2 regions of the Photobacterium sp. Hal280 genome follow, and region 1 is predicted to be linked to the other one. Evidence: riboswitches for the same ligand, from Rfam matches in the RefSeq annotation. Region 1 holds a riboswitch; the other holds the start of a gene.
What was found. A riboswitch is a leader RNA that binds a small molecule or an ion and turns the genes downstream of it on or off. The one in region 1 is predicted to bind lysine.

Region 1 (15,722 bases):
GCAAATTCGGCATCAAAATAGCGCGACAGCACGCTGTCCGGATAGCGCTGGACCATATTTGACAATACCATGCCGACATCCTGGATCAGTTCATCGGCAACAAGCTTGCCCTTTGCCAGCAGCAACTCCTCCCAGTCGGCGATACGGATCAGAATCACAGCGCCATGGTTATCCTGATCCTGAACCACAGATTGCAGCCGGCTGTCGAACAGTACCCGATTGGCCGAGCCTGTCAGCTGATCCAGGAAGGTATGGGTACGAATGAAGGTATCAAAGCGGCTGCGCTCCTGTCTGGCATCTTTCAGCTCGGAGATCAGCTTGTCCAATGCCAGACTTGCCGTATCCGGCCATTCCAGATCGGTGCCTTTGGCAAAATCATCCAGCTTTCCGGCCAGCAACATTCTTCCCCGCTCTTCAAGCAGCTCAGAGCCCTGCAACTGCCGTTTAAGCCAGTTTACGCCCCAGACCAGGCCGGCAATAATGATCATGATCGCCAGACTGATGGAAGACATCGCCCCCAGCGAGTAGGTTAATTCGGTATAGGGCGGCACCGACTGGATACTGACAAAGTAACCTGGGTTCAGGGTCAGCGGGTATTCCGTGTGATAAAGAATGTTGGGATCATCGATCTTCTGTAAACCCTGAAACTGGTAGACAGAGCCGGCATCGTTGCTGACATCCAGCGACACCACATTACTGGCTTTGAGGAGTTTCGGCAGCCAGCGGGCCAGGGATTGCGAGCCTTGCGGATCGGCCATTTCCTGATCGATCACGTCAACCACGCCGCCCAGATAGTGATGCAGATAATCCTGCCCGAGCTGACGAAAACTGACAGCACCGCCAATAAAAATGACAAACATGGCGCAAATGACAATGAGGGTCACGAAAGCAACCAGTCGATTGGTCAGCTTCATCCCTGAGGCTTTTCTCATGCAAGGTCCAACTTTATCTGAAAAACAATTCCAAACCGCCTGGCTCTGTGGTCAACTCTGATACAGAGAACAATAAAAACCAAAACGCCTGTTTATACTGGAAAATACCATCGGCTCTCAAACACTGCAGTGCTCAGACCGACACTTTCCTTACTTGGCTCACCGCCCAGGCAATATGTAACCCCAAAGCGGAGAGATATGGACTGGATCACCTGCACCAAAAGTTTTGTCGCCGTGGTTGAGCAGGGCTCACTGGCCCAGGCTGCAAGCGCCCTCAACACCTCAAGCTCAGCCCTGTCCAAGCGGCTTTCATGGTTGGAAAAACAGCTGGGTGTTCAGCTTCTTAAACGCACGACACGGAATCTGACCGTCACAGACGCCGGCAAGGTGTTTTATCGGCGCAGTGTCCATTTACTTGATGACTGGCAGCAGATACTGGCAGAAACCACCTCCACCTATGGTGAAGTTCAAGGGGTACTGCGTATTGGTGCCCCGCTGGCGACGGGCAGCCGGGTCCTGGTGCATTATCTGGCCGAATTCTTACAGACGTATCCCAATATCCAGGTCGAACTGCATACAGTGACCCCGGGCCAGTTGCCGGATCTCAACCTGGATGTCTTTATCAGCCGCGAGCTGACTGATTTTAACTCCACCAGCTATATTGCCACGAAACTCTTCAGTTTTCAGGCGGGTTTCTATGCCTCACCCAGTTATCTCGAAGACAGGCCGGTGATCGAAACCCCGGAGCAACTGGCGCAGCACAACTGCCTGTTATTCGGCAGTCATGGCCATGAACAGGAACATGTCTTTGAAAATAACCGTCGCTTACGTTTGCGGGGAAATTTTACGACCCAGAACCCGGAAGCACTGGTCGCCGCTGCAGTCGCCGGTATGGGGCTAATTCTGGTGGGAGAAAATACAGTCAAACGCGAGCTCAGCAATGGCTTGCTGATCCCTGTCTTGCCGGAACTCAAGCAGCCGTTAAATGCAGCCTACGCCTACTACCCTAAACTCAATTACAACCACACCAAAACCAAGCTGTTTATTGATTTTATTAAACAAAAAGCCTCACCCGGCCAGACAGCTCAATCGGCCAATCCACACTATCTGTGACCGGCACAGTGCGATCACAAATTTCAGGCAATAAAAAAGCAGCATTAACGCTGCTTTTTTTAACAACTTGTCCCGTCCTAAATACAGGCAAGGATCAGAATGGAATATCGTCGTCGAAATCCATTGGCGGCTCATTATACTGAGGCTGAGCTTGCTTCGGCGCAGACTGCTGCTGAGGCGCATAATTTTGTTGTTGTGACTGCTGAGCCGGTTGCTGAGGTTGTCCCCAGCCGCCCTGCTGCTGCTGGCCACCCATCGGGGCACCCTGGCCCTGGCCACCGGCACGGCCGCCCAGCATTTGCATCACACCGTTGAAGCCTTGAACAACCACTTCGGTCGTGAAGCGGTCCTGACCGCTTTGATCCTGCCACTTACGGGTTTGCAGCTGACCTTCAATGTAAACTTGAGAGCCTTTACGCAAGTACTCACCAGCCACTTCAGCCAGCTTGCCGAACAACGCAACACGGTGCCATTCTGTTTTTTCTCGCTGTTCGCCGGTCGCTTTATCACGCCAGCTTTCAGAAGTCGCGATGGTGATATTTGCGACTGCACCGCCGTTCGGCATATAACGGATTTCAGGATCTTGTCCTAAGTTACCTACCAGGATAACTTTATTTACGCCACGACTGGCCATAGTTCACTCCAGGTTTTCGCTGTTGAGGCTGCCAATCATGACACCCTTCACTCATTCAAAGTTTATACTTAATCGCCGAGTTTAACATGGGCTGCCCTCCGAGTCATCGGGCTACGTCATGCTTCCCGTGTCTTGACCGGACGCATAAAAGACGATCAAAGCACTGTGTTTTTGTACAGTCAAGTCTTTTAAGCCCCTCAGGGCTATGCAATAATGCCAATCCTATTGATTCAAGCGCTGATGACTGCAACTATGGATAAGATCGAAGTCAGGGGTGCACGCACCCACAACCTTAAAAACATTAACCTGACTATCCCCCGGGATAAGCTGATTGTGATCACAGGTTTATCAGGTTCCGGTAAGTCTTCTCTGGCATTCGACACCCTGTATGCCGAAGGTCAGCGCCGTTACGTCGAATCATTGTCGGCCTACGCCCGCCAGTTTCTGTCGCTGATGGAAAAACCGGACGTCGACCACATTGAAGGTCTGTCGCCAGCCATCTCGATTGAGCAGAAATCGACCTCACATAACCCGCGCTCGACGGTCGGTACCATTACCGAAATCTATGACTATCTGCGCTTGCTGTATGCCCGTGTCGGCGAACCGCGCTGTCCGACGCACGATGTGCCCCTCGCTGCGCAAACCGTCAGCCAGATGGTCGACAAAGTACTGGCACTGCCGGAAGGCAGCAAGCTGATGCTGCTGGCCCCTATCGTCAAAGAGCGTAAGGGCGAGCACCTGAAAACCTTAGCCAACCTGTCGGCGCAAGGCTATATCCGGGCCAGGATCGACGGCGAAGTCTGCGATCTGTCCGATCCGCCGACGCTGGAATTACACAAGAAACACACCATAGAAGTGGTGGTGGATCGCTTTAAAGTGCGTGATGATCTGCAGCAGCGGCTGGCCGAATCGTTTGAAACCGCGCTGGAGCTGTCCGGCGGCACTGTGGTCGTCAGTCCCATGGACGACAATGACATGGCCGAGCTGATTTTCTCAGCCAACTTTGCCTGCCCGCATTGCGGCTACAGCATGCGTGAGCTGGAACCGCGTCTGTTTTCCTTCAATAACCCGGCCGGTGCCTGCGGCACGTGCGACGGACTGGGGGTACAACAGTATTTCGACCCGTCCCGTGTGATTCAGAACAGCGAACTCAGCTTGTCCGGCGGTGCCATCCGGGGCTGGGACAAGCGCAATTACTACTACTTTCAGATGCTGACGTCGCTGGCTGAACATTACGATTTTGATGTTGAGGCGCCGTTCAGCAGCCTGCCGAAGAAAGTACAGAACGTCTTGCTGCAGGGTTCCGGCACCACAAATATTGAGTTTAAATACATTAATGATCGCGGCGATGTGACCGTCCGCCGTCACCCGTTTGAAGGCATTCTGAATAACATGGAACGCCGCTACCGGGAAACCGAGTCCAATGCCGTGCGCGAAGAGCTGGTGAAGTACATTTCCACCAAGCCTTGCGCCAGCTGTCACGGCTCCCGACTGCGCGAAGAAGCACGTCATGTCTTCATTGACAGCACCAATTTGCCGGCGATCAGCGAGATGAGTATCAGCCAGGCGCTGACCTTCTTTACCGAACTGACCCTGGAAGGACAGCGTGCGCAGATTGCCGATAAAATCCTCAAAGAAATCAATGACCGCCTGACCTTCCTGGTCAATGTTGGCCTCAACTACCTCAACCTGTCGCGCAGTGCGGAAACCTTGTCCGGCGGTGAGGCTCAGCGGATCCGTCTCGCCAGCCAGATTGGCGCTGGTCTGGTCGGCGTGATGTATGTGCTCGATGAGCCTTCCATCGGCCTCCACCAGCGGGATAACGAGCGCCTGCTGGGTACCCTGACCCGGCTGCGCGATCTGGGGAACACTGTCCTGGTGGTCGAACACGACGAAGACGCGATCCGCAGTGCCGATTACATCATCGATATCGGCCCGGGCGCCGGTGTGCACGGCGGGCAGATCATCGCCGAAGGCACCATGGAAGATATTCTGAATTCAGAAGATTCCTTAACCGGCCAGTACCTGAGCGGCAAGAAACAGATTGAAGTGCCCGTTGAACGCGTGCCTGTCGATCCGGCTAAAACGGTTCTGCTCACAGGCGCCACGGGCAACAACCTGAAACAGGTCGATGTGTCGATTCCGGTGGGCTTGCTGACCTGTGTGACCGGGGTATCCGGCTCGGGCAAGTCCACGCTGATCAACGACACTTTCTTCAAAATTGCGCACCATCAACTCAATGGGGCCACCACAGGCGAACCGGCACCTTATGTGGATATTCAGGGGCTGGAGCACTTTGATAAAGTGATCGATATCGATCAGAGTCCGATCGGCCGGACGCCGCGTTCTAACCCTGCAACTTACACCGGCATTTTTACCCCCATCAGGGAGCTATTCTCGGGCACCCAGGAGTCTCGCTCCCGGGGCTATAAACCGGGCCGCTTCAGCTTCAACGTCAAAGGCGGCCGCTGTGAGGCCTGTCAGGGCGACGGGGTGATCAAAGTGGAAATGCACTTCCTGCCCGATGTTTACGTGCCCTGTGATAGCTGCAAAGGGAAACGCTACAATCGTGAGACCCTGGAAGTGAAATACAAAGGCCAGTCCATTGATGAAGTGCTGGAAATGACAGTGGAAGATGCGCGGGTATTTTTTGATCCTGTGCCAGCCATTGCGCGAAAACTGCAAACCCTGATGGATGTCGGACTATCCTATATCCGCCTGGGGCAAGCGGCGACCACGCTGTCCGGCGGCGAAGCGCAGCGGGTGAAACTGGCGCGCGAGCTGTCCAAGCGTGATACAGGGAAAACCCTGTATATTCTCGATGAACCAACAACGGGCTTGCACTTCCATGATATCCAGCAGTTGCTGAGTGTCCTGCACCGACTGCGCGATCACGGCAACACCATCGTGGTAATTGAGCATAATCTGGACGTCATTAAAACCGCAGACTGGATCATTGATTTGGGACCGGAAGGTGGCAGCGGTGGCGGCGAGATCATCGCAACCGGTACGCCGGAACAGGTTGCCGAGGTCGCCGGTTCGCATACGGCCCGCTTCCTCAAACCCCTGCTGCCTGCTTTAACGGCAAAACAGCAGGCATAATTACACACATTACCCCTGTCAGGCTGAGTGTTCAGCCTGACGTTTTGTCTATTCGCCGAGGGACCGGACACTGTGACCGTCATTCAACTCAGGGGCACGAGACTGGCCGCTGCCACCATCAGTAAACCGCTGACACGGCCTTTTATTCTGGCGCTGACTTTTCTGTTTCTGCTGTCGATGCACTATTTTCAGCATAATCAGGGAGGCGCCGGCCTGGAGTTACCCTTTAATATCAGCAGCTGGATCCCCTTCAGCTTTGCCATTGCCATCGGCCTGCTGGAGATCAGCCGACAGAAAATCTTGCGTTACTCTCGTTTGACGCTGGTTCTCTTATGCTGCTGCGTGATGTTGTCTGTCCCTATGCTGTATCCGGAATCCCGGCCGGAAGGCGCCATCAACAGAGTCCTTGCCCTCTGGGCTGGCTGGTTGTTTTTCGTGGCACTGCAGCAGTTTGCTTTCAGCCAGAAACAGCGTCAGCAAATACTCTGGTTGCTCTTAAAAGCGGTCTGGCTGCAAGCCGCGCTGGCCTGGTATCAGTTTCTGTGGATCTCGCCGGACAATGGCATCGGCTATAACACGGATCTCAACCGGCCCTACGGTATTTTTCAGCAACCCAACGTGATGGCCAGCTTCCTGGCCACCGGGCTCGTTCTTTCAGCTTACCTGCTGGCACGGCAGCCGATGGTTCAGGGCCGCTGGACGCTCTCCCACCTCGGTCTTCAGTTAACGCCTGTCGCGGTGATCCCCATGCTGTTCGTGCTCAGCTCACGAACCGGCTGGATTGCCAGTGTGGCGGGGGTTTTGCTTATCCTGCCCTACCTGATACAGTTTGCTGCCCGTGTACAGTGGCGAGTGTGGCTGATGATGCTGGTCATGGGATTAAGCGTGACCTGGAATCTGACCAGCAGCCTGAACTGGAATCCGCAGCCGGGCAGAGTATCGCTGGAAAGTGCCCGCTCAGTTATCTACCCGCAAGCCATGGACATGTTCCTGCACTCCCCGATCACGGGCGTCGGCTACGGCAATTTTGAGTCCGCTTACCTGATGCAGACAGCACAAGCACATCAGGCTGATCCTGAAACGCCCTATGGTTTACCCGGGCTGGATCATCCCCATAACGAGTTGCTTTTCTGGGCCAGTGAAGGGGGTATTTTACCTGTACTGGCGCTGCTGATAGCGGCGGCGGCAGTGCTGGCCAAAATTCGTCGCGCGCCGGCCAACACCCATCTGGCTCTGGTCGCGCTCCTGTTCCCAATCACACTGCATACCCAGCTTGAATACCCCTTTTACCACTCGCTGATCCACTGGATAATTTTTGTTTTCCTGATCTATTGGGTAGATGCCCTGAGCGCGAAATATTTCAAGCACACACTGCGATTCTATAAACCCTTCAGAATCAGCGCCATGCTGTTGCCTGTTGTCGTCAGCCTCTTTATGGCCTCGACCTTATATTCAGGTGCCATGCTGACCCGCTTTGAATCATCGACGCCACCCGATTTAACAGCCTTGGATAAGGTCAATAACACCTGGGCCTGGCGCAACCGGTTTGAATGGGATCTGTATCAGACTCAGTTGAAAATCGGCATTCAGCAGAATAATCCTGAGCTGCTAACAGACTTCATCCACTGGGCAAACCAAAAAGCCAAAGAGCTGCCCAGACCCATTCTGTATCAGTATCTGATCAAAGCCCATCAGGCATTAGCCAACACCGAGCAAGCTGAACAGGTTCGGGAAGAAGCCCGGTATCTTTTCCCGGGAATGGATTTCAGCGATGAAGCGTCACCGCCGTTTCCCAAGCCAAAAACCGTAACTGCCTCGCCCCAGATAGCACAGGCTCAAGGGCAAGCAGACCAAGACTGAAGACAAGGACATAAGACTTCCCCAAAAAAAGCGGCTGCCCGGGCAGCCGCTTTCTTTCCTGCGCTGATACTTATTTCAGCACCTCTTCCAGCGCTTTCAGGCACAGTGCGATATTCTCTTTACGCGCACCGTATCCCATCAGTCCGATGCGCCATGCTTTGCCGGCCAATGCCCCCAGCCCGGCACCGATCTCCAGGTTGTAATCTTCCAGCAGGGCCTGTCGCACTTTCGCATCATCGGCCCCGTCTGGAATATAAATCGCATTGAGTTGCGGCAGACGGCTTTGCTCATCCACCACAAAGCGGATCCCCATCGCTTCCAGGCCATCGCGCAATAACTGGTGCATCTTGGCATGGCGCTGCCACGCATTCTCCAGCCCTTCATGTTGCAGACGAACCAAGGCTTCGTGCAATGCATACAAGCTGTTGACCGGAGCGGTATGGTGATAGCTGCGCTTCCCTTCACCACTCCAGTAGGCTAACACCAGGCTTTGATCCAGAAACCAGCTCTGAACCGGTGTCTTGCGCTGCTGAATTTTCTCGACCGCCCGCGGCGAAAAAGTCAGCGGTGACAGGCCCGGCACACAGGACAGACATTTCTGGCTCCCTGAGTACACGGCATCCAGTTGCCATTCATCAACCTTCAGCGGCACCCCGCCCAATGAGGTCACCGCATCAACAATGGTCAGGCAGTCATGTTCCCGGGCTAAACGGGATAAGGTTTTTGCATCGCTCAGCGCACCGGTTGAGGTTTCCGCGTGCACAAAGGCCAGTATTTTGGCATCCGGATGAGCTTTAAGTGCCGCTTCAACCGCTTGCGGATCAACCGGTTCTCCCCATGCATTATCCACCAGCACAGCTTCACCGCCGCAGCGCACCACATTCTCCCGCATCCGCTCGCCAAAGACCCCGTTACGGCAGACAATTACCTTCTCACCCGGCTCGACCAGATTCACGAAACAGGCTTCCATTCCCGCACTGCCCGGCGCAGAGACCGCTATAGTAAATGGGTTGGTGGTCTGAAATGCATACTGGAGCAGTTGCTTAAGCTCATCCATCATTCCAATGAACAGCGGGTCAAGATGGCCGACCGTCGGGCGACTGAGCGCCTGCAACACCTGCGGATAAATGTCTGACGGGCCGGGTCCCATCAGGATGCGTTGAGGTGGGTAAAAACTTTGAATTGTCATCAGGCTTCTCCATCTGCACAGACACGTAAGTTACTTATAATTCAGTGCATTATTTATAGTTGGCAACAGTAGCTTTCGCAGGGTATTTCTAACGAGCATAACAGAACAACCCTTACCTGGAACCAGGCAGGCAAATTTATGCAAAGTCAGTAACAATCTTGGCACATAAAAATGCATTCAAGCATTGACAAAGCCCCCCTCTCATATTCAATAAGGGCAATTTTTGTTCACCCTGAGAAAGCTCATTTTTCAGGTGAAAACGGAAGAGGCGCGTTATCCAGGTATCTATGCGGCGGGGCCCCACCCCAAAGCACCATAGAGAGGGGGAGCAACGCCGAGATACGGTAAGACAGGGGGCTTGCCGTATCGGCTTTGAAGGTTGAATCCTTCTGGCTGTCACCTGCATCATCCAGTGCAGGTGGAGAGCTTCTGGTAGCAGCAGTCTTAGTACGTCTCGCCTAATGGCTCTTCTGACACTCAAGTCGGAAAGATTCCCCAAATTTTGCCCCATGTTTACGCTTTGTTAAGTGGGAGATCACATTGAGCCCTGTAATTTCTTCTTCAGCGTTGAACGCTGAAATCACAGTCGCAAAATTTGGCGGCACTAGTGTGGCTGATTTCGTTGCAATGAGCCGTAGTGCTAAGATCGTAATCAATAATCCGACAACCAAACTGGTGTTGATCAGCGCGTGTTCCGGTGTGACTAATATTTTAGTCGAATTGGCCAATGGCGTAGCCGATGCCGAACACCGACACGCTCTGGTAGAGCGTCTGCGCGCGATTCACCAAAGTGTTCTGGCGGATTTACAGCAACCAGAGATGATTGCTGAGCACATTGATGCGCTTCTCGATCAGGTGAGTGAACTGGCCGTTAAAGCTGCGGAGCATAAATCCGCCGAGTTAACCGACCAACTGGTTGCCAACGGTGAATTGCTGTCGACCTACCTGTTTACTCAAATTATGAATGAGCTGGGTGCTGATGCGATACGTTACGATATCCGTGAGGTCATGCGCACAGACAGCCGTTTTGGCAAAGCCAGTCCAGAGCCAGAAATGATTCGTCAGCTGACAGAGGAAAAACTGTTACCTCTGCTGCAATCGAAGATCGTTGTTTCTCAGGGGTTCATCGGCAGTGATGAACAAGGGCGTACCACGACACTTGGCCGCGGCGGCAGTGATTACAGTGCTGCATTGATGGCCGAAGCGGTGGATGCCGGCACGCTGGAAATCTGGACTGATGTCCCTGGCATGTACACCACAGATCCGCGTATTGCACCCAAAGCAACGCCAATCAAAGAAATCAGCTTCAGCGAAGCCTCGGAGATGGCGAACTTTGGTGCCAAGATCTTGCATCCATCAACACTGATCCCGGCCGTTCGCCGTCAGATCCCTGTGTTTGTCGGATCGTCAAGAGCCCCCGAGCAGGGTGGCACCTGGATCCGCAAGTCCGTGACGGAAGCACCGCTGTTCCGTGCGCTGGCACTGCGTTCCAACCAGACACTGATCACCCTGACCAGCCTGAATATGTTCCATGCTTACGGCTTCCTGGCCGAAGTCTTCCGGATTCTGGCTGAGCATAAGGTCTCTGTTGATCTGATTTCGACCTCTGAAGTCAGCGTCTCTCTGACCATGGATCAGACCGATACGGGCGGCGGCGCACCGACGCTGCCTCCGGGAGCGCACGCTGCGCTCAGCGAGCTGTGCCGTGTAGAGATTGAACAGGATCTGTGCCTGATTTCACTGATTGGTAACCGCATGAGCCAGACAGCCGGCTCAGTCAGTACTGTGTTCGATACACTGGACGACTACAAGCTGCGTATGATCTGCTACGGTGCCAGCCCGCACAATCTGTGCTTCCTGGTCAAAACCGAGCATGCCATGCCGATTGCTCAGAATCTGCACCGTAAGATTTTTGAGTAATTTCACCTTCAGTTCCAATGAAAAAAGGCGCTCATTGAGCGCCTTTTTGTCTTCAGTGAACAGCCATCACAGATTGGGCCCCAGCCACTTCTCCGCTTCGAGATCGTCCCAGCCTTTACGCTCGGCGTAGCTTTCCATCTGGTCACGCTGGATCTGTGCGACGGCAAAATAGCGCGATTCAGGATGCGAGAAGTACCAGCCTGAAACGGCCGCCCCAGGCCACATGGCGTAGCTTTCTGTCAGAATCATGCCGGTATTGGCTTCCGCATCCAGCAATTTCCAGATCTCGCCTTTCTCTGTGTGTTCCGGACAAGCAGGATAGCCGGGTGCAGGCCGGATACCCTGGTATTTCTCACGGATCAGATCTTCGTTGCTCAGGTTCTCATCCGGTGCATAGCCCCAGATGTCCTTACGGACCGTTTCGTGCATGAATTCCGCAAAGGCTTCGGCAAGACGATCAGCCACCGCTTGGATCATAATCGCGTTGTAATCATCGCCTTTGGCTTTGAACTGATCGGCAATCTCATATTCACCGATACCGCCGGTTACCGCAAAGGCTCCGATCCAGTCGGCTTTACCGCTTTCTTTCGGGGCAATGTAATCCGACAGACAGTAATTCGGCCCTTTGGGTTTTTCTGTCTGCTGGCGCAGTCCGCGCAAGGTTGTCAGCACCTGGGTTCGGCTCTCATCGGTGTAGACTTCAATGTCATCACCAATATTATTGGCCGGGAACAGCCCACAAACGCCATTAGCCTTTATCATGCCGCTGGCTTCGATGTCGTCCAGCAGCTGATTGGCATCGTCAAATAAGCGCTGGGCTTCCTGACCCACAACTTCATGGCGCAAAATGGTGGGATATTTGCCGCTCAGCGACCAGGTCATAAAGAAAGGCGTCCAGTCGATATAACGGCGCAGGGTCGCGATATCAAAATCCTTGAAGACGTGAATGCCCGGCTTATGCGGTGCGGGCGGGGTGTAGCGATTCCAGTCAATCGCCACTTTATTGGCGCGGGCCGCTTCCAGGCTGACAGGGGCACTTCGTGGACGCTTACGGGCATGTTGCTCCCGCACCACCTCATATTCCTGATCCAGACGCTCAACAAAGGCCGGGCGCTGAGCATCCGACAGAAGTGCCGAACAGACCCCGACAGCACGCGAGGCATTTGAAACATAAACCACAGGGGCATGGTAGTTTTGCTCAATTTTGACGGCGGTATGGGCCTTGGAGGTTGTGGCCCCGCCAATCAGCAGAGGCAGATCAAAACCCTGCCGCTCCATTTCTTTGGCAACATGCACCATTTCATCGAGCGAAGGCGTGATCAACCCGGAGAGGCCGATAATATCGACCTTCTCTTCTCTGGCCACTTTCAGGATCTTGTCGCAAGACACCATGACCCCCAGGTCAATGATCTCGTAGTTATTACACTGCAACACCACACCGACAATATTTTTGCCGATATCGTGCACATCGCCCTTCACCGTGGCGAGCAGTATTTTGCCGTTGGTGCGCCCGGCTTGCTTTTCAGCATTGATGTAAGGCTCGAGATAGGCGACCGCCTGTTTCATGACCCGGGCTGATTTCACCACCTGGGGCAGGAACATTTTCCCTTCACCGAACAGATCACCGACGATGTTCATCCCCGCCATCAAAGGCCCTTCGATGACCTCTAACGGTTTTTCTGCGTTCTGACGGGCTTCTTCGGTATCTTCAACAATAAACTCAGTGATCCCTTTGACCAGCGCATGGGACAGACGCTTATCGACCGGCCAGCCGCGCCATTCTGCGGCCGTTTTATCTTCTACCGCTTCGCCACTGCCCCGGTACTTGTCAGCCAGATCCAGCAGACGTTCGGTGGAATCATCCCTGCGGTTCAGCACGACGTCTTCCACAGCTTCGCGCAGCTCGTCTGCCAGATCATCGTAAATAGCCAGCTGACCGGCATTCACGATGCCCATATCCATACCGTTTTTGAAACAGTGATACAGGAACACGGCATGAATGGCTTCCCGCACCGGTTCATTACCCCGGAACGAGAAGGACACATTCGATACCCCACCCGACACCATGGCATGCGGCAGAGTGCGCTTGATGTCGCCCACGGCCTCAATGAAGTCCACCGCGTAGTTATTGTGCTCTTCAATCCCGGTGGCTACCGCGAAAATGTTCGGGTCAAAAATGATGTCTTCGGGCGGGTATCCCACTTCATCAACCAGAATACGGTAGGCATTGGTACAGATCTCTCTCTTACGCTCACGGGTATCAGCCTGACCCACCTCATCAAACGCCATTACAATCACAGCCGCGCCATAACGACGGATCAGTTTTGCCTGCTCAACAAACTTCTCTTTGCCTTCTTTGAGAGAAATTGAGTTCACAATGGGTTTTCCCTGCACGCACTTCAGGCCGGCTTCCAGTATTTCCCACTTGGAGGAGTCAATCATGATCGGGACGCGGGAGATTTCAGGCTCAGAAGCACACAGATTCAGAAAGCGCACCATGGCCGCTTCAGCATCCAGCATGCCTTCGTCCATATTGATATCGATGATCTGCGCGCCGGCTTCCACCTGCTGACGTGCCACTTCCAGCGCCTCGTCATAAAGCTCTTCTTTGATCAAGCGACGAAAACGGGCAGAGCCTGTCACATTGGTGCGCTCGCCGACATTGACAAACAAGGTGTCTTTTTCAATGGTCAGGGGTTCCAGGCCTGACAGGCGGCAGGCGACTGGGATCTCAGGCAGTTGACGTGGCGGGACATTCGCCGTCACCCGGGCCATTTCACGAATATGCTCTGGCGTGGTCCCACAACAACCGCCCACCAGGTTCAGGAAACCGGACTCTGCCCACTCTTTGATATGGTCGGCCATTTCAGCGGCTTCCAGATCATATTCGCCAAACGCATTGGGCAGACCGGCATTTGGGTGCGCAGAGACCGCACACTCCGAAATACGCGATAATTCTTCGACATACTGACGCAGTTCATCCGGACCCAACGCACAGTTCAGGCCAAATGAGATAGGTTTGACGTGCCGCAGAGAATTGTAAAAAGCTTCTGTGGTTTGTCCTGATAAGGTACGGCCGGAGGCATCTGTGATTGTCCCTGAAATCATCACAGGCAAAGTCACACCCAGCTCTTCAAAGACCGTATCCACGGCAAACGCACAGGCTTTGGCATTCAGGGTATCGAAAATGGTTTCGATCAGAATGATATCGGCCCCGCCCTCAATCAAAGCGCGGGTTGATTCGGAATAAGCAACCACTAACTGATCAAACGACACATTCCTGAAACCCGGATCGTTGACATCCGGCGAAATTGAACAGGTTCGGTTGGTCGGACCGAGTACACCAGCCACAAAGCGCGGCTTGTCCGGGGTTTTTGCCGTCCATTCATCAGCCACCTGGCGGGCCAGCTTCGCCGCTTCGAAATTAATCTCAGCGCTCAGGCTTTCCATGTCATAGTCAGCCATGGCGATGGTCGTCGCGTTGAAGGTGTTGGTCTCAAGAATATCGGCGCCGGCCTCAAGGTAAGCGGAGTGAATATCCTTGATCAGTTGCGGCTGGGAGAGTACCAGCAGATCGTTATTGCCTTTCAGATCCGAATGCCAATCAGAAAAACGTTCACCACGGTAATCCTCTTCATCCAGCTTGTAGCTCTGGATCATGGTGCCCATGCCCCCATCGATGATGAGGATCTGTTCCTTAAGTCGCTTTTGTATTAAATCCGTTCCCTTCGACACTGCTTACTTCCTTACACTTAAACCTATCAGCTGCTAACATCCTATCACAGCCTGATTGGAAATCTAGACGTCCATACATCGTTTGCGGAAACTTATTATCCAAGCGTAAGCCTAAAGTTTTTATGGCTATCAGAGGCCCGAACATTTATATTTTGTCACAATTTTTGCTTAACACTTTAACAACAGATGAGGATCAAGGATGTCGGTATACAGTACCCTCTGTTTTCTCGCCGCCGCCGCGATGGTGATTGCCTTTATTAACCACAAAATAGGCAAGATGCAAACCACTATCGCCATCACAGCCGGTGCTATTATTTTATCGCTCGGGATTGTGATCGCAGGTCACAACGGCTGGTTTCACCTGGAGGAAATCGCTGCGGAACAGCTGGGTCAGATCGACTTCGAAAGCTTTCTGCTAAAAGGCATACTGGGCTTCTTGCTTTTTGCCGGCGGTTTAGGGATCAAGCTGCCACATCTCGAAGATCAAAAATGGGAAATCACCATTCTGGCTCTGGGGGCCACACTGTTCTCCACTTTCTTCATCGGTGGCAGTCTGTGGTGGATTTGCCAGATGCTGGGGATCCAGTTTGACCTGATCTACTGCCTGCTGTTTGGCGCATTAATTTCACCGACAGACCCGATCGCCGTGCTGGCTATCGTGAAAAAACTGCACGCACCGCGCCGCATCTCCACCCAAATTGAAGGTGAGTCGCTGTTTAACGATGGTTTTGGTCTGGTCATCTTTGTGACTTTGTTTACCATCGCCTTTGGCGATGAAGCCCCGACTGTGCTCGGTGTCGGCCATCTTTTCCTGCAAGAAGCCATTGGTGGCATTACTTACGGTTTTGTTTTAGGTCTGCTGTTCCATTATCTGATCAGCTCGACCGACGATCACTCGATGGAGCTTCTGCTGACTCTGGGGATCCCAACGGCCGGTTATGCTTTTGCCGATGTGATTCATGTATCCGGGCCTTTGGCTATGGTGGTCTCCGGGATCATGATTGGTAACTGGACCCGCTATATCGGCTTTTCAAAAGAGAGTGAAGATCATCTGGACCACTTCTGGGAGCTGGTTGATGAGTTCCTGAACGGCGTACTCTTCCTGCTGATTGGTATGAGCATGTTGTCGTTCAGCTTCCATGAGGAAGACTGGACATTGATGGTGATTGCTGTGCCGCTGGTACTGCTGGCTCGTTATTTAAGTGTCAAGCTGTCATATCTTGGCTTTAAACGCTTC
Region 2 (15,722 bases), 1.7 Mb from region 1:
GTGGATGGCGACCTGCACATTGATGATCACCACAGCGTGGAAGACACCGCACTGGCACTGGGCCAGGCGCTGAAAGAAGCGCTGGGCGACAAACGCGGCATCGGCCGCTTTGGTTTCAGCCTGCCCATGGACGAGTGCCTGGCTCAGTGTGCGCTGGACCTGTCCGGCCGCCCCTATCTGAAATTCGATGCCAAGTTCAGCCGTGAAAATGTCGGTGATCTGTCAACGGAAATGGTCCCGCACTTCTTTCGTTCCCTGACCGATACCCTGGCCTGCACGTTGCACCTTTCTTCCGATGGCAACAACGATCACCACATCGTTGAAAGCCTGTTTAAAGCCTTTGGCCGTACCTTACGCCAGGCCATTAAAGTGGAAGGCAACGAGCTGCCAAGCAGTAAAGGGGTGCTGTAATGACTGATTCAACACAGAAAGTGGTGATCATTGATACCGGATGCGCCAACGTGTCGTCAGTGCGATTTGCCATTGAACGTTTGGGTTATCCGGTGACCGTCAGCCGGGATCCTGAGATTGTGCTGGCGGCAGATAAACTCTTCCTGCCCGGTGTCGGTACCGCCAGTGAGGCCATGAAAAACCTGGCCGAGCGCGATCTGATCACCCTGATCAGCCAGGTCGACAAACCCTTGCTGGGCATCTGTCTGGGCATGCAGCTGCTGGGTGAGTATTCGCAAGAGCAAGGCCAGAATGGAACGCAGCACGTGCCGTGCCTGAAACTCTGTCCGGCCCCGGTGCAGAAAATGCACACAGGTGAGCTGCCCTTACCGCACATGGGATGGAATACCATTACCCCGGAACAGGGCCATCCCTTGTTTAACGGCATCCCTGCCGGCAGCTATTTCTATTTCGTTCACAGCTACGCTATGCCGGCATTCAATACTGAGCAAGGCAGAACCATAGCCAGCTGTGAATACGGCCAGCCCTTTACTGCCGCAGTGCAAAGCGGCAATTACTACGGGGTGCAGTTTCACCCTGAACGGTCCGGTAAAGCCGGTGCGCAACTGATTCAAAACTTTCTCGATATGTAGGACGACAAGGACTGGTTATGATTATTCCCGCACTCGATTTAATAGATGGTCAGGTCGTCCGCCTGTTTCAGGGCGATTACGGTCAGGTGACCGAGTATAAAGTCAACCCTGCAGAGCAGTTTGCACTGTATCACCAGTCAGGAGCTGACTGGCTGCACCTGGTGGATCTGACCGGCGCGAAAGACACTTCAGCACGTCAGCTCGATTTAATCCGCACCCTGCTGGCCAGCACGCCAGCCAATATCCAGATTGGCGGCGGCGTTCGCAGTGAGCAAGATGTAGCGGATTTGCTGGATGCCGGCGCACAGCGTGTTGTGATTGGTTCAACCGCAGTAAAACAACCGGAAATCGTGAAGGCCTGGATGGAAAAGTACGGCCCGGAACGTATCGTACTGGCGCTGGACGTTAACATTGATGACAACGGCCAGCGTAAAGTCGCAGTCTCCGGCTGGCAGGAAGATTCAGGTGTCACCATTGAAGCCCTGATTGAAGATTTCCGCACTGTGGGCTTAAAGCATGTTCTGTGCACGGATATCTCACGCGACGGTACGCTGGCTGGCTCTAATGTCGATCTGTACCGCGACTTATGTGCGCAATACCCGGACGTTCAGTTCCAGTCATCCGGTGGTATCGGATCACTGGACGACATTGCTGCGCTGAAAGGCTCAGGTGTGGCCGGCGTGATTGTCGGCCGTGCCCTGCTGGACGGTAAATTTACCGCAGAGCAGGCATTTGCCTGCTGGAACGCGTGATAAGGAGCCTGACATGTTAGCAAAACGTATTATTCCCTGCCTGGATGTCCGTGACGGCCAGGTCGTTAAGGGCGTCCAGTTCCGAAATCACGAAATCATCGGTGACATCGTGCCGCTGGCAAAACGCTACGCGGAAGAAGGGGCCGATGAGTTAGTTTTCTACGATATCACAGCGTCCAGCGACGGCCGTGTGGTTGACAAAAGCTGGGTCGAACGCGTCGCCGAAGTCATCGACATTCCGTTCTGCGTTGCTGGCGGCATTAAATCCGCCGACGATGCCCGGCAAATTCTGCAATTTGGCGCAGATAAGATTTCAATCAATTCGCCGGCGTTAGCCAACCCTGCGCTGATCACTGAGCTGGCCGACAAATTCGGCGTGCAATGTATTGTGGTGGGTATCGATTCTTACTTTGATGCCAAAACCGGTCAGTATCAGGTTTACCAGTTCACCGGTGATGAAAGCCGTACCCAGGTCACCCAGTGGCAAACCGCTGACTGGATTGAGGAAGTGCAGCGCCGCGGGGCAGGTGAAATCGTGCTGAATATGATGAACCAGGATGGTGTTCGCCAGGGTTATGATCTGACTCAGCTGAATCTGGTGCGCGACCTTTGCAAAGTCCCGCTTATTGCCTCCGGCGGCGCCGGTGAAATGGCGCATTTTGCCGATGCCTTTAAGATTGCCAAAGTCGACGGTGCCCTCGCCGCTTCGGTTTTCCACAAGCAAATCATTAACATTGGCGAACTCAAGCAATACCTCAAACAACAACAGGTGGAGATCCGACTATGAGCCTGAACAGTGAAATTAATTGGGCCAAAGTCGACGGTCTGGTTCCCGCCGTGGTGCAGGACAGCCGCAGTGGCCAGGTACTGATGCTGGGCTACATGAATGATGAAGCCCTCAGCAAAACGCTGGATACCCGGCAGGTGACTTTCTGGTCTCGCAGCAAACAACGTCTTTGGACCAAAGGCGAGACATCCGGCAATGTGTTGCAACTCAAACAGATTCAGCTCGACTGTGATCAAGACACCCTACTGGTCAGCGCCGAGCCTGTTGGCCCCACCTGCCATCTCGGTACGACCACCTGCTTCGACAAGGGCATTACAGACAGCGGCGAAAGTGCTACCGCCCCTGACCTGGTGTTTCTTCACCGACTGGAGCAAGTGCTGGCAGCCCGTAAAGGCGCCGATCCTGAGTCCTCGTACACCGCCAGCCTTTACGCTCGTGGCACCAAGCGGATTTCGCAGAAGGTGGGCGAAGAAGGCGTTGAAGTCGCGCTTGCGGCAACGGCGGGTGACAAAGAGGAAGTAATTTCCGAATCGGCCGATCTGATGTATCACCTGATCGTGTTGCTCCAGGATCAGGGGCTGAGCCTGTCTGATGTGATAGCCAAGCTGCAAGAAAGACACAAAGGTTAACCCGGCAATCGATCCCAATAAAAAAAGGAAGCTTTAACAGCTTCCTTTTTATTACGCCTTCATTTTGCGTTTGCTTTATCAGGCACTTTTCGCAGCCTGACGAGCTTGTTCCATCGCTTCTTTATAATGCTTCCGGCAAACCGATACGTATCTGTCATTACCACCGATTTCAACCTGATCGCCATCCGCTATGGCATTACCTGACGCATCATGGCGGATCACCATATTCGCTTTCCGGCCGCAATGGCAAACGGTTTTCAGTTCGACCAGTTTGTCGGCCCAGGCCAGCAGATACTGACTGCCTTCAAACAACTCGCCACGAAAATCGGTACGCAGACCATAGCAAAGCACCGGGATATCCAGTTTATCGACCACTTCAGTCAACTGGTGCACCTGGGCCTTCGTCAGGAACTGGCATTCATCCATTAACACGCAATCAACCCGTGACAAGCTGTTCATCTGAGACAGCTTTTCCCACAGGTTATCTTCCGGGCTATAGAGTTCAGCCTCTTCAGACAGGCCAATTCGCGAACTGACCTTGCCCTGACCAAACCGATTATCAATGGCTGCGGTAAAAATTACCGGCGACATGCCGCGTTCACGATAATTGAACGACGACTGCAACAGCGTCGTCGACTTCCCGGCATTCATCGCCGAGTAATAAAAATACATTTGCGCCATCAGGCTTTCCGCATCACTCTGAATGTCGCAAGATGCTACCGAAGAAGCATGCGAATTGGAAGCCTGGCTCTCCGCTTCATACGATGAGTCAGCTTGACGATGCATTCGTAGACACAGGGATAAAAAAACCGGCTCAGTCCACGACTAAACCGGTTCAACATCAAAACCGCATTGGTTTTATCGGGACATTTCTGGCATGGCTTTCAGCGGACGTTTGGCAATCCAGCCGAGGCAGACACAAACCAGTAAGAATGCGACCGTCGCTGCCACGAAAGACACAGCCAGAGACTCCGTCATCCCTAACACGGTAAAGCCGACCGCAGAGACGAGTGCAACAGACAACGCGTAAGGCAACTGGGTCGACACATGATCTATGTGATTACAGCGCGCTCCGGTTGAAGACAATATGGTGGTGTCTGAAATCGGTGAACAATGATCCCCAAAGACAGAACCAGCCAGTACAGCGCTGAGCATAGGCAGGATCAGGCTGATGTCAGTGGCCGCCGCCAGATCGCCGGCTATCGGCAGCATAATCCCAAACGTGCCCCAGGACGTACCGGTCGAGAACGCCATAATGCCGGCCAGCAAAAACAGAATCACAGGCAACCAGACAGGGTTAATATTGCCCTGAACCAAAGTCGACAGGAATTTACCTGTTGCCATATCACTGATGATGCTACCGATTGTCCAGGCGAAAAACAGAATCAGAATCGCGCCGAACATGGATTTCGCACCAATCCATAAAGCATGCAGAATGTGCTTTACCGGAATGGCCTGACGTCCCACGGCAACCAGTGCCGATAATAACCCCAGCAGGCCGCCGTAACACAAAGAGGCCCCGACATTGGTAGACTCAAAGGCGCCGAGAATAGAAAACGGTTTACCATCCGCCTGCAAACTCTGATTACCGGTGAAGATCATGAAGAATAATGTGGCGGCCACCAGCACCAGAATAGGAATAATGAGATCGCCCACTTTTCCATGTTCACTTTCTTCGATTTCAAGTTCGTCGTTCAAATCTTTCGCTTCGGCATGAATTTCATCATTGTCAAACCCGCGAGCATGACTGGCCTGAACTTCATGCTTCTTCATCAGACCAACATCTAATTGGAACCAGGCAACAACAAATACCATCAGCAGCGCGAACACGGCGTAAAAATTCATGGGTGCCAATTGCATGAAGGCACTTAACGCAGAATATTCAGTCACACCATGTGAAACCAGAATGCCACCCACCACTGTAATGATATATGCCCCCCAACTGGATGCAGGCATCAGTACACACATAGGCGCGGCAGTGGAGTCCAGAATATAAGCCAGTTTAGAGCGGGAAACATAAAAGCGATCGGTCACAGGCCGGGAAATCGAACCAACCGCCAGGCTGTTGAAATAATCATCAACAAAAATAAACACGCCAAGAAAAGCCGCTAAAAGTTTTGCACCGCGTTTACTTTTAATCTTAGTTTGCGCCCATTGTGCAAAGGCACGCGTACCGCCGGAGAGCGTCAGTAATGCCGTGGTCATGCCTAATAAAAGCAAGAAAGCAACAATACTCATATTCCAGGTATTGATGCTATCACCATCTATAAACAGCCCTTCAATTTTGTTTCTTAAATAAGAAACAGTATTGAACATACTGAAATCAGTCAGCAAAAACGCACCGATCAAAATGCCAATACCCAGCGAGAGAAGCACTCGTCGAGTCAGAATAGCAAGGCTTAACGCCACAAGTGGCGGTAAAATGGAAATGGAAGATTGGGAAAAATCTACTAGGTTCATGATCTCTACTACAACCGATCGTGGTTGGAGATCTACTGTTAAACACGGTACCGATGTCAACCGTGATGGGAAGCGATATAGGAAAGAGACTGTTGCCCCTCCCGACCCCACAGTAGCGCTCCATAGTTAATTGTAAGTTACTATGGCAGTGTTGCCCCTTTCGACGACAACCCCAGCAAGGTGATTTGACAGACCAACCTTACTTCGGCATTAGCTCCTTTCACTGACGTTCCTCGGGGTCACCTCCCGCCAGTTACTGATAGATAATGCACCTCTACCCTTAGTCAAGGAATCGCGTATTCTACTTTTTGTTATCTGATTTGCAACTACAGAAAGCCAATATCTGCTACTTTGAGTTAATACTACCGCACTAATCTTCTGTATTTACTTACATTTACGCCCAAAACACACTGTAATTAATATGAAATTATTAGCACTACAGCAAGTTAAAATATTCGTACATTCCCATTTTATTAACAAGCAAAAAAACGAATGGTGCCGTCTTTCATTGTCCAAAGATAAAGTTCAAGTATAAAAAACCGCCTGATTAATAATGTAAATTAACATTTTTATTTGGCAGTTGGGTTTAAAAAGTATTACTATTGCAGATATAAAGTGATTCACTAATAATTAGTATAACGCCAACAGGAAATTTGAAATGTCTGATGCAATGAAAGCGCTATTAAACCTTCGTAGTCTTCGTGCACTTGCTCGCGAATATTCACTGGAGCAACTGAAAGAAGCCCTGGAAAAACTTCAGACCGTGGTTGATGAACGTGAAGAATCAGAAGCGGAAGAAATCGCGAAAGAAAAAGAGCGCGAAGAGAAACTGAAGCAATACCGAGATATGCTACTGGCTGATGGTATTGACCCTGAAGAACTGATGGCAAACATTGGTAAAGCAAAAACTAAGCGTGCAGCACGTCCGCCTAAATACAAGTTCATCGATGAAAACGGTGAAGAGAAAACCTGGACAGGCCAAGGCCGTACACCAAGCGCTCTTAAAAAAGCACTGGATGAAGGTAAATCTTTGGACGATTTCAAACTGTGATCAAACAAGATTGATTACAGCTGATCAAAAAGCCCGGCAGCAATGCCGGGCTTTTTTATTATTCGCCATTAATAGTGCATGTCGTTTTTTTGTTCAGCTAAACCTGCAGCTATCGAATACTGTCTGCCAGCGTACTGACGGCTAACGCAAAATAATGCGATCGGTTCCATTTTAATAATGTTTGATAATTACCGTACACTAAGTAAGCTCTGCCATGATTATCATCGGGTTGCACCAGCCATGCATTGACCTCCACCTTAGGCAATGCGGTGCCATTCAAACGGCGCACACCCAGTTGCTCCCACTCAGACAGCGTTTTCATCTTTTGGGATTCCACACCCTTCAGACTGTCACTCAACCCCTCAGGAATGCGCACCTGGCGTCCCCATGTGTATTTGTCATCCCAACCTGATTTACTCAGGTAATTGGCTGCAGAAGCAAAAACATCATCTTCCGTTTTCCAGATATCAGCTTTACCGTCGTCATTTCCGTCAACAGCAAAGGTCAGGTATGAGGTCGGCATAAACTGAGGCTGCCCCATGGCACCGGCCCAGGAGCCTTTCATTTCTGCTGCAGTGATATGGCCTTGCTGTAAAATAGTTAAAGCCGCCATGACTTGCTCACGGAAGAAAGCTTCACGTCGGCCTTCATAGGCGAGCGTCGTCAATGCCTCAATGACATTATATGAGCCGGTTAAGCGACCAAAATTACTTTCCACGCCCCACAATGCCACAATGAATCTGGGCTGAACACCATACTGACGCCCGATCCGCTCCAGTACCGGTTTATGCTGCTGATAATACTTGTTCGCCTGTTCAATTTTCCACTGGGGAACGGCTTTGGGTAAATATTCATCCAGTGTTAATTTCTTTTCTGGCTGATTTTTATCAGCTTTAACTGCACGTTCTATGAATGCAACATCAGCGAAGGCGGATTCAAGAATCGAATCATCTATCCCCTTCTCACGTGCTTCTTGTTTTAGCCCGGAGACATAATTATCAAAACTTTCATCAGCCGTTACTATCGGTGATGCAAGGCCTAGTCCTAAGGACACAAAGACTGCTACCCATTGCTTACGCATATCCACCCTTTCATCGTCATGTATTATTTTCTGACTTTTTTGCTTTGTATTCGTCTAGAAGGTTAGTCACAGGTGGCGGAATTTGCAGGTAATACCCCTGGGTAGAGAGCAACTCCCGTACCTTATTGATATCCGCCAATGCTAACTTCCTCTCATCACTCAGTTTTAGCACCATTACAAACTGAGGTGTACCAAAAGTGTTCAATAAGGCTTCAGGTACATCTGAAAAATCATCTTTGGTATTGATATATAAATAGGTGTTTTCTTTTTTAGAACTTTTATAAATTGCACAAAACATGAGCTGACCTGCAGGTTACCAATCACCAGTATCTGACCACAAAAAGCAGAAAACATTCCAACCCGAATCAGGATCAGGGCTCCTCTGCGTTCTGCGTTCACGATTGTGGCTATCATTTAAACTTTATACCGAACTCTGACAAGGAGAACTTGCTGAGACCTGCCTGGGAATATACCATGCTATAACCTATGTGATAACGTACCTGAGCGCGAAATTGTCCGCGTAAGATGAATAAGCCATGACAAAAACGGCAGAATTAAAAGGGGGCAGTTACACGCTCTCATCTTTACACTTGGCTGACGGCGGCTTAGAACAGGCAATCAGTTTCCTGAAGGACAAAGTGGAGCAAGCTCCGGCATTCTTTGCCCATGCGCCTCTGGTGATTGATGTCAGCCAGGCTGGCAGAGCACTTGATTTCGAACAACTTCGACAAGGCATTCAGGATGCGGGCATGATCCCTGTCGGGATCAGTGGCTGCAAGCCCTCTCACCTGCAAGCGCAGGCAAAATCAGCCGGTTTTGCCATTATGAATGCGGCCAAGCAGGCCCGGGCCTCCAGCCCGGTAATGGAGCCGGCAAAAGTGATTCGCACCCCGGTGAGATCGGGGCAACAGATTTATGCAAAAAATTGCGATCTCGTCGTATTGAATCATGTCAGCGCAGGTGCTGAAATTATTGCTGATGGATGTATCCATATTTACGGGTGTTTGCGTGGCCGGGCAATTGCCGGCGCCAGCGGCCAAACTCATGCTCAGATTTTCTGCCATAATTTACAGTCAGAGTTGATATCTATTGCTGGTAATTATTGGCTAAGTGACAAAATTCAAGACGCTTTTTGGGGAAAAAGTGTCGCTATCTCTCTGACTGACAACAATTTAAATATAGAGCATCTGGCTGTATAACTTTGAAAAGGAATAATACAGATGGCACGAATTATCGTGGTGACCTCAGGTAAAGGTGGGGTAGGTAAAACGACCTCCAGTGCGGCCATTGCGTCCGGCCTGGCCTTAAAAGGTAAAAAAACGGCCGTCATTGATTTTGATATCGGCCTGCGGAATCTGGACCTGATTATGGGTTGTGAACGCCGCGTTGTTTATGATTTCGTCAATGTTATCAATGGCGAGGCAAAGCTTAATCAGGCGCTGATTAAGGACAAGCGTGTAGAAAACCTGTTCGTGTTGCCGGCTTCACAAACCCGTGACAAAGATGCCCTGAGTAAAGAAGGTGTCGAAAAAGTCTTGGCTGAATTAGATGCACTGGGTTTCGACTTTATCATCTGTGACTCACCGGCAGGCATAGAGACAGGCGCGCTGATGGCGTTATACTTTGCCGATGAGGCGATAGTCACCACCAACCCTGAAGTAGCCTCTGTGCGTGACTCAGACCGTATCCTTGGTATTCTCGACTCTAAATCCCGTCGAGCCGAGAACAGTGAAACACCGGTTAAGCAACACTTATTGCTCACTCGCTATAATCCCTCTCGTGTGGTTCATGGTGATATGCTCAGCGTTGCTGATGTTGAAGAAATTCTGCACATTCCACTGTTAGGCGTAATACCTGAGAGCCAGTCTGTTCTGAATGCATCCAACAAAGGTGAACCAGTGATCCTGGATGCCGATTCAGACGCAGGTCAGGCATATCAGGACACAGTTGCACGCTTACTGGGTGAAGACCGCCCGTTCCGATTCTTAGAGGAAGAGAAAAAAGGCTTCCTAAAACGCATATTTGGAGGCTAACCACACTATGGCTTTGCTAGAGTTCTTCCGCCCCAAAAAACAGTCGACCGCGAGTGTGGCGAAAGAAAGGCTGCAGATCATTGTTGCTGAACGTCGCTCCGCGAGTATGGGTAATCCGAGTTACCTGCCCCAACTGAAGCAGGATATTCTGGAGGTCATTCGCCGTTACGTTGATGTATCGCCTGAACATGTCACGGTACACCTGGATCAGAAAGAAGAAGACCTGTCGGTACTTGAACTCAATGTCACCCTGCCCGATGAAAAATAAAAAAATCCCCGGTTCGCCGGGGATTTTTTCAAATGTTGACTTGGTTTGTTACTGTACAAATTTTAAGCCTGCACCAGAGGCAGAACCCGGTGAGCAAACAGCGCTCTTCGCCAGCCAGACAACATTTCAGGCAATTGATCTTCAGGACAGCCCTTCTTCCATGCCCAGCTCAGCAACTGATTAATTTGCTTCTTCGAAGCAAGAAACTCAGTCGCCAGCCCAGTTTCTTTGGCCACGGCATTCACTTCATCTTTGATGCGTTTGACCATTTGTTTATAGCCGGGCATTTCCATCAGGCGAAATAATGGCTGCGGATAATCCAACTGACTCATTTTTTCAACCTCTTTCACAATGGAAATCAAACGGTTGCCATGTCTTTGAATCTCGCGCTCATCAAAACCTTCCTGGGCCATCACCGCTTTTGAGGTGATCTCATATCGGGCAATTTTCCAAAGATGCAGCTCTTTCAATACAAAGTTAAGTGCCAGATCGCGCTTTCTGGCTTCCTGAAGACGCCAGGAAGCCAGCTTCTGTAAGATAGCCAATTGTTTAGGGGAAAGCTGCCAGGCATTCTTTATGTCGGTGTAAACTTGCTCCGGGTCGGGAACACGGCTACGTTTCACCAGCATAGTTTCGCATTCCTGACGCAGGGCATCCATCCACCCTTTCGCTTCCACTTTTACCAAAAGCTGCTGATAAAGAGGCAACAGATAAAAAACATCTGCGGCGGCATAATCAAGCTGCTTGTCACTCAGAGGACGAGCAAGCCAGTTCGTTCTGGCTTCACCTTTTTCCAGCTCAATCCCCAGATACTCCTGCACTAAGGCGCCAAAGCCCGTCGACAGGCCATGACCGATGAAGGCCGCCATGATCTGAGTATCCAGCATAGGCGCTGGCATGCAACCGGCAACAGACTGGAACACCTCCAGATCTTCACCACAGGCATGCAGTACTTTCACGACATCAGGATCTTTCATCAACGCCCATAGCGGCGACATATCTGTCAGCTTGAGGGGATCAATCAAAGACAGAAGTTCGCCGTCATAAAGCTGGATCAGTCCCAACTGAGCAAACAGGGTCCGGGTACGAACAAACTCGGTATCCAGCATGACCGCCTGTTGTTGACTTGCCTGCTGGCAAACCTCAGCCAGTCTGTCATTCGTGGTTATAATCTCAAATTTCAAAACTCACCTTTTTCAACATAACAAGCAGATACCAGCCTGTTTTTCTTTGTGTCTTAACGCCATTCTCTGATGAATACTGACAGCTGGCACAAAACAAAGTGCCGGCTGTGTAAGCCGGCACTGTACTTGAAACAAGTTTATCCTAAATTTCAGGATTATGCTTGCGCTGTCTCTTTTTGCGCTGCCTTCTCTGACTCTTCACGCAGTGCCCGGCGCAGAATTTTACCGACATTGGTTTTCGGCAGCTCATCTCTGAACTCCACGACTTTCGGCACTTTATAGCCGGTCAGGTATTGACGGCAATGCGACAGCAATTCTTCGCGGGTCAGGCTGGGATCGCGTTTCACAACACAAATCTTCACCACCTCACCCGAGGCTTCATCCGGCTGACCGATTGCCGCCACTTCCAGCACCTTGTTGTGCAGGGCAACGACATCTTCCACTTCATTGGGGTACACATTGAAGCCGGAGACCAGAATCATGTCTTTCTTGCGGTCAACGATATGTAAGAATCCGTCTTCGTCGAAGCGCACAACATCGCCTGTCGATAACCAACCATCTTCGGTCAGCACCTCACGCGTTGCTTCAGGGCGCTGCCAGTAACCTTTCATCACCTGAGGACCATTGACCTGCAGCTCGCCGGTTTGATCCATGGCCAAAACCTTACCGTCTTCATCCACAATACGAATGTCTGTCGAAGACACTGGCAGGCCGATCGAACCATTGTACTCAGTCAGATTATGCGGATAAGCGGCCACCAGCGGTGAACATTCAGTCAGGCCATACCCTTCCAGCAAATAGCTCTTGGTGGTTGCTAACCATTTCTCGGCAACGGCACGCTGTACGGCCATCCCGCCACCCACAGACAGGTGCAGACGACTGAAGTCCAGCTCCAGAAAATCTTCATTATTGAGCAGTGCATTGAACAGTGTGTTGACGCCTGTCAGCGCAGTGAACGGATAGCGCTTCAGCTCTTTGACAAAAGCGGGAATATCCCTGGGGTTGGTAATCAGCAGGTTCTGGCCACCCATTTCAATGAACAGCAGACAGTTCACAGTCAGAGCAAAAACGTGATACAGCGGAAGCGCTGTGACCACCAGTTCACGGCCCTCATGCAAAATGGGTCCGTAGGCAGCTTTCGCCTGCAGCACATTGGCAATCATATTTCTGTGCGTCAGTATTGCGCCTTTCGCTACGCCGGTTGTCCCTCCGGTGTATTGCAGAAATGCGATGTCCTCTCCTGAAATGAAAGGTTTCACGTATTGCATTCTGCGCCCGCGCTTGAGCGCATGATTCAGTGAGGTGGCATGTGGCAGGTGGTATTTAGGGACCATCTTTTTAATGTGCTTCACCACAAAATTAACCAGTGTACCTTTGGGACGCGAAAGCTGATCCCCCAGGCTGGTTAAAATGACATGCTTAACACTGGTTTTGTCGACGATTTTCTCCAGCGTATGGGCGAAATTCGACACAATCACAATGGCTTTTGCACCAGAGTCATTCAGTTGATGTTCCAGTTCGCGAGGTGTGTAGAGTGGGTTCACATTAACCACCACACAACCCGCACGGAGAATACCAAACAGCACGATAGGATACTGAAGCAGGTTTGGCATCATGACAGCCACCCGATCACCTTTCTCGAGCTTCAGGTCATTTTGCAGATAGGCCGCAAATGCACGACTGCGTTCTTCCAGTTTTCTGAAAGTCATCACCTGGCCCATATTGATATAGGCCGTTTGATCGGAATATTTCTGGACGGACTGTTCAAACAGTTCAACCAATGACGTGTAAGTATCAGGGTTGATTTCAGCCGGTACATCATCCGGATAGCGGTTAAGCCAAACCTTATCCACCATGCACTCTCCTTATATTTATTAGGGCTTCAAGCGCCAAAAAATGGCTGTAGCGGGACATTCAAACACTTGTTCTATGCAAGCATTACAGCACAATTAACATTGAATTAACACAACTGATTAGACCAGCTTATTGATTTTTGAACTGAGCAGCAAAATCTGCTCACAAACCAGCTGAGGGCTCTCAAGATGACAGTGATGACCGCCAGGTACCACGATTTGTCCGGCCTGTTTCAGCCATGACAAACCAGCGTCCGGTTCTTTCAGGTATGAAAAACCTTTATCTCCGATCACGGACAATACCGGGCACTCAACATGCCGCATCAGCGCCTGAACCTGTTCCTTTGTCATCCTGAATAACGAGTCGCAACGCAACTTATCGTCATGACGCCAGTACCAGTGTTGGCCATCGGTATAGGTTGCTCGCTGTACCAATGGTCTCAGCTGCTCGGGTGTTAATCCGTTTACCCGACAACGAACAGATAATGCGGCCTGAAACGAATCCAGTTTAAGTTCTGCGCCCTGACGCTGCCTGCGCCGCATCCGGCTTTCAATCCCCTGCCGCAATCTTTGAGGCGCCAGCTCAGCGCTTTCATGGAGTGGCGCAAGCCCTTCGATCAGCACCAGTCCGGTGACCGATTCGGGAAAGGCCCCTGCATAGGCTGCCGCAACCAGCGCTCCCAGAGAATGGCCAACCAGCATCAGATTTGGAGAAGACAGAGACTGTACGATCTGAGCCAGATCATCGACATAGTCCATGAAGTAGTAATAATTATCTGTCTGACGATGCGCAGACAGACCATGCCCGGGCCAGTCCACTGCAACCAGATTGAACCTCGCAGCCAGTGGCTCAAACAGCACAGCAAAGCTAGCTGCGTTATCGTGCCATCCGTGCAGAAATAAAAGCGTCGGACGATCTTTGTCAGAGTCGCTTATTGGTTTAAGCACGCCTTGACTTATGCTTTCCCGGCAAGGAGAAAAAGACGTGATTACCGCCAGCTCAATGTCGGCAAGCGGTAAGCGGCTTTCAAACATCATAGTAAGTTTCGCTGTTCAATCAGGTAGGTAGTGGTAACTAAGGGGTAACGCGGTACTGGACATCCAGATTATCCGGCCGCAAACCATAATGGATGTACTGACAGCGGATGCCAAGACAACGGTAGTAGGCACTCACATCATCAACACGGATCTGCGCTTTGATTTGCCAGATCTGCTGGCCTGTCGCAAACACCACAGGATAGGTGTAATCAAAATCACCAATTTTACCCGCCTCGCTGCCACGCAGCTGACCGGCAACGGTCACCAGTTTACCCTGAGCGTATTCGATGGGATCGGCAAAGCCATCCACATAAGCAATAAATCGCCCCTGAGGCGACGCATTCAGTTCAGGCTTGCCTGATTTGTCTATCGGCAGACTGGCTATTTCCAGCCGCGTACGTGACGTTTCGTTGACCACTGAGGCAATCACGCCTCCCAGACGCACCTCTTGACCCTGTACGCCCTGAGGGTCTTCAATCACTAGGGTTAAGTCGGTGACTGGTGTCTCGGTTGATGTTTGCAGGCTGTCTGGCAGCTGGCTGCAACCACTGAGTACGATCAGGGCAAGTGCCAATATAGATTTTTTCACCACAGGATCCTTGTCAAAAAGAGAAATTCGCGTCTGATGCTCTGCCGGCATCGAAGCTCAAACGTAGAAATCCACACCTAACAAATGAGAGTATTCTTCCCGTTTCGCCTGATGCAGCACATCCAGATAAGCCGACAATGCCTGCTTATTTTTCCCCTGCGGGCTGTCGTACTGCACCCTGGCCTGAACTTCTTCGATAAAAGCCGGATCCTTGATCGTTTCCGCCACCGCTTTAGCCACCACAGTCGGCTGAGAAACAGGCGCAGCTGTCTGCTCAGCCTTGCGCTGCTTCTCAGTTCGCTTCGGCCGTTGCGGCGCCTGCGTTGCTGTCGGTAAACGGGGTATGTTGACCATATTGACCTGTGTGTCTTATTCGCTGTGAATACCCATTATTCACGGCCGGGCAATTTCTTCCATGTCACTTCATCACGCAGATAGACAGGGCTGGCATGTTCAGCATCGACGACTTCACCACGCTGCAGAGCAAATTGAGCCAGCCATGCCATATCCTGAGCTTCAGGGTAAAGCACTGTGCCGGCTTGCTTTTCGACAGCCAAAGCCTGTAATTGTTCCTGATAGGTTTGCCAGCCGGTCCCTGCGGTAAACCAGCGGATATCCGGTACAGAAATCAAGCGCTCTGATACGTGTTCCGGGTGCAGCACGGCTTCTTCACCCAGAACTTGCCAGTCGCCATCTTGCTGGCGCTGATATTGTCCCCAGTAAATTTCGCCCATGCGCGCATCAATAGCCGCCAGGGTATGGCTGGCCTGATGCAAACGGTAGCTTCCCTGAGCCATTGCGGCCAGTGTCGACACACCGATCATGGGTAAGCCGGCACCAAATGCCAGTCCCTGAGCGATACCTATGCCAATCCGCACTCCGGTGAAGCTCCCCGGGCCACGGCCGAACGCCAGCACATCTAACTGGGTTAAACGCAAATCCGCTTCGGCGAGG

Region 2: linked by a shared signal. The riboswitch ahead of P4S53_RS18980 (Na+/H+ antiporter NhaC family protein) and the one ahead of lysC (lysine-sensitive aspartokinase 3) in region 1 are both predicted to bind lysine.

Annotation. Positions count from the first base shown of each region.
Region 1 covers NZ_JARLUO010000005.1:378,709-394,430, reverse strand. Annotated here, with positions in the region: gene csrD (RNase E specificity factor CsrD) at 1-932, opposite strand, end outside; gene P4S53_RS10995 (LysR family transcriptional regulator) at 1,131-2,045, shown strand; gene P4S53_RS10990 (single-stranded DNA-binding protein) at 2,140-2,679, opposite strand; gene uvrA (excinuclease ABC subunit UvrA) at 2,932-5,781, shown strand; gene P4S53_RS10980 (PglL family O-oligosaccharyltransferase) at 5,854-7,641, shown strand; gene P4S53_RS10975 (pyridoxal-phosphate-dependent aminotransferase family protein) at 7,712-8,830, opposite strand; lysine riboswitch at 9,086-9,267, shown strand; gene lysC (lysine-sensitive aspartokinase 3) at 9,371-10,750, shown strand; gene metH (methionine synthase) at 10,817-14,485, opposite strand; gene P4S53_RS10960 (cation:proton antiporter) at 14,685-15,722, shown strand, end outside.
Region 2 covers NZ_JARLUO010000005.1:2,088,818-2,104,539, forward strand. Annotated here, with positions in the region: gene hisB (bifunctional histidinol-phosphatase/imidazoleglycerol-phosphate dehydratase HisB) at 1-411, shown strand, start outside; gene hisH (imidazole glycerol phosphate synthase subunit HisH) at 411-1,043, shown strand; gene hisA (1-(5-phosphoribosyl)-5-[(5-phosphoribosylamino)methylideneamino]imidazole-4-carboxamide isomerase) at 1,061-1,795, shown strand; gene hisF (imidazole glycerol phosphate synthase subunit HisF) at 1,809-2,582, shown strand; gene hisIE (bifunctional phosphoribosyl-AMP cyclohydrolase/phosphoribosyl-ATP diphosphatase HisIE) at 2,579-3,211, shown strand; gene P4S53_RS18975 (thymidine kinase) at 3,290-3,892, opposite strand; gene P4S53_RS18980 (Na+/H+ antiporter NhaC family protein) at 4,070-5,671, opposite strand; lysine riboswitch at 5,777-5,956, opposite strand; gene P4S53_RS18985 (H-NS family histone-like protein) at 6,330-6,722, shown strand; gene P4S53_RS18990 (lytic murein transglycosylase) at 6,832-7,803, opposite strand; gene P4S53_RS18995 (YcgL domain-containing protein) at 7,820-8,101, opposite strand; gene minC (septum site-determining protein MinC) at 8,340-9,002, shown strand; gene minD (septum site-determining protein MinD) at 9,024-9,836, shown strand; gene minE (cell division topological specificity factor MinE) at 9,844-10,104, shown strand; gene rnd (ribonuclease D) at 10,167-11,288, opposite strand; gene fadD (long-chain-fatty-acid--CoA ligase FadD) at 11,444-13,141, opposite strand; gene P4S53_RS19025 (alpha/beta fold hydrolase) at 13,262-14,179, opposite strand; gene P4S53_RS19030 (Slp family lipoprotein) at 14,217-14,768, opposite strand; gene P4S53_RS19035 (chromosome partitioning protein ParA) at 14,826-15,122, opposite strand; gene tsaB (tRNA (adenosine(37)-N6)-threonylcarbamoyltransferase complex dimerization subunit type 1 TsaB) at 15,158-15,722, opposite strand, start outside.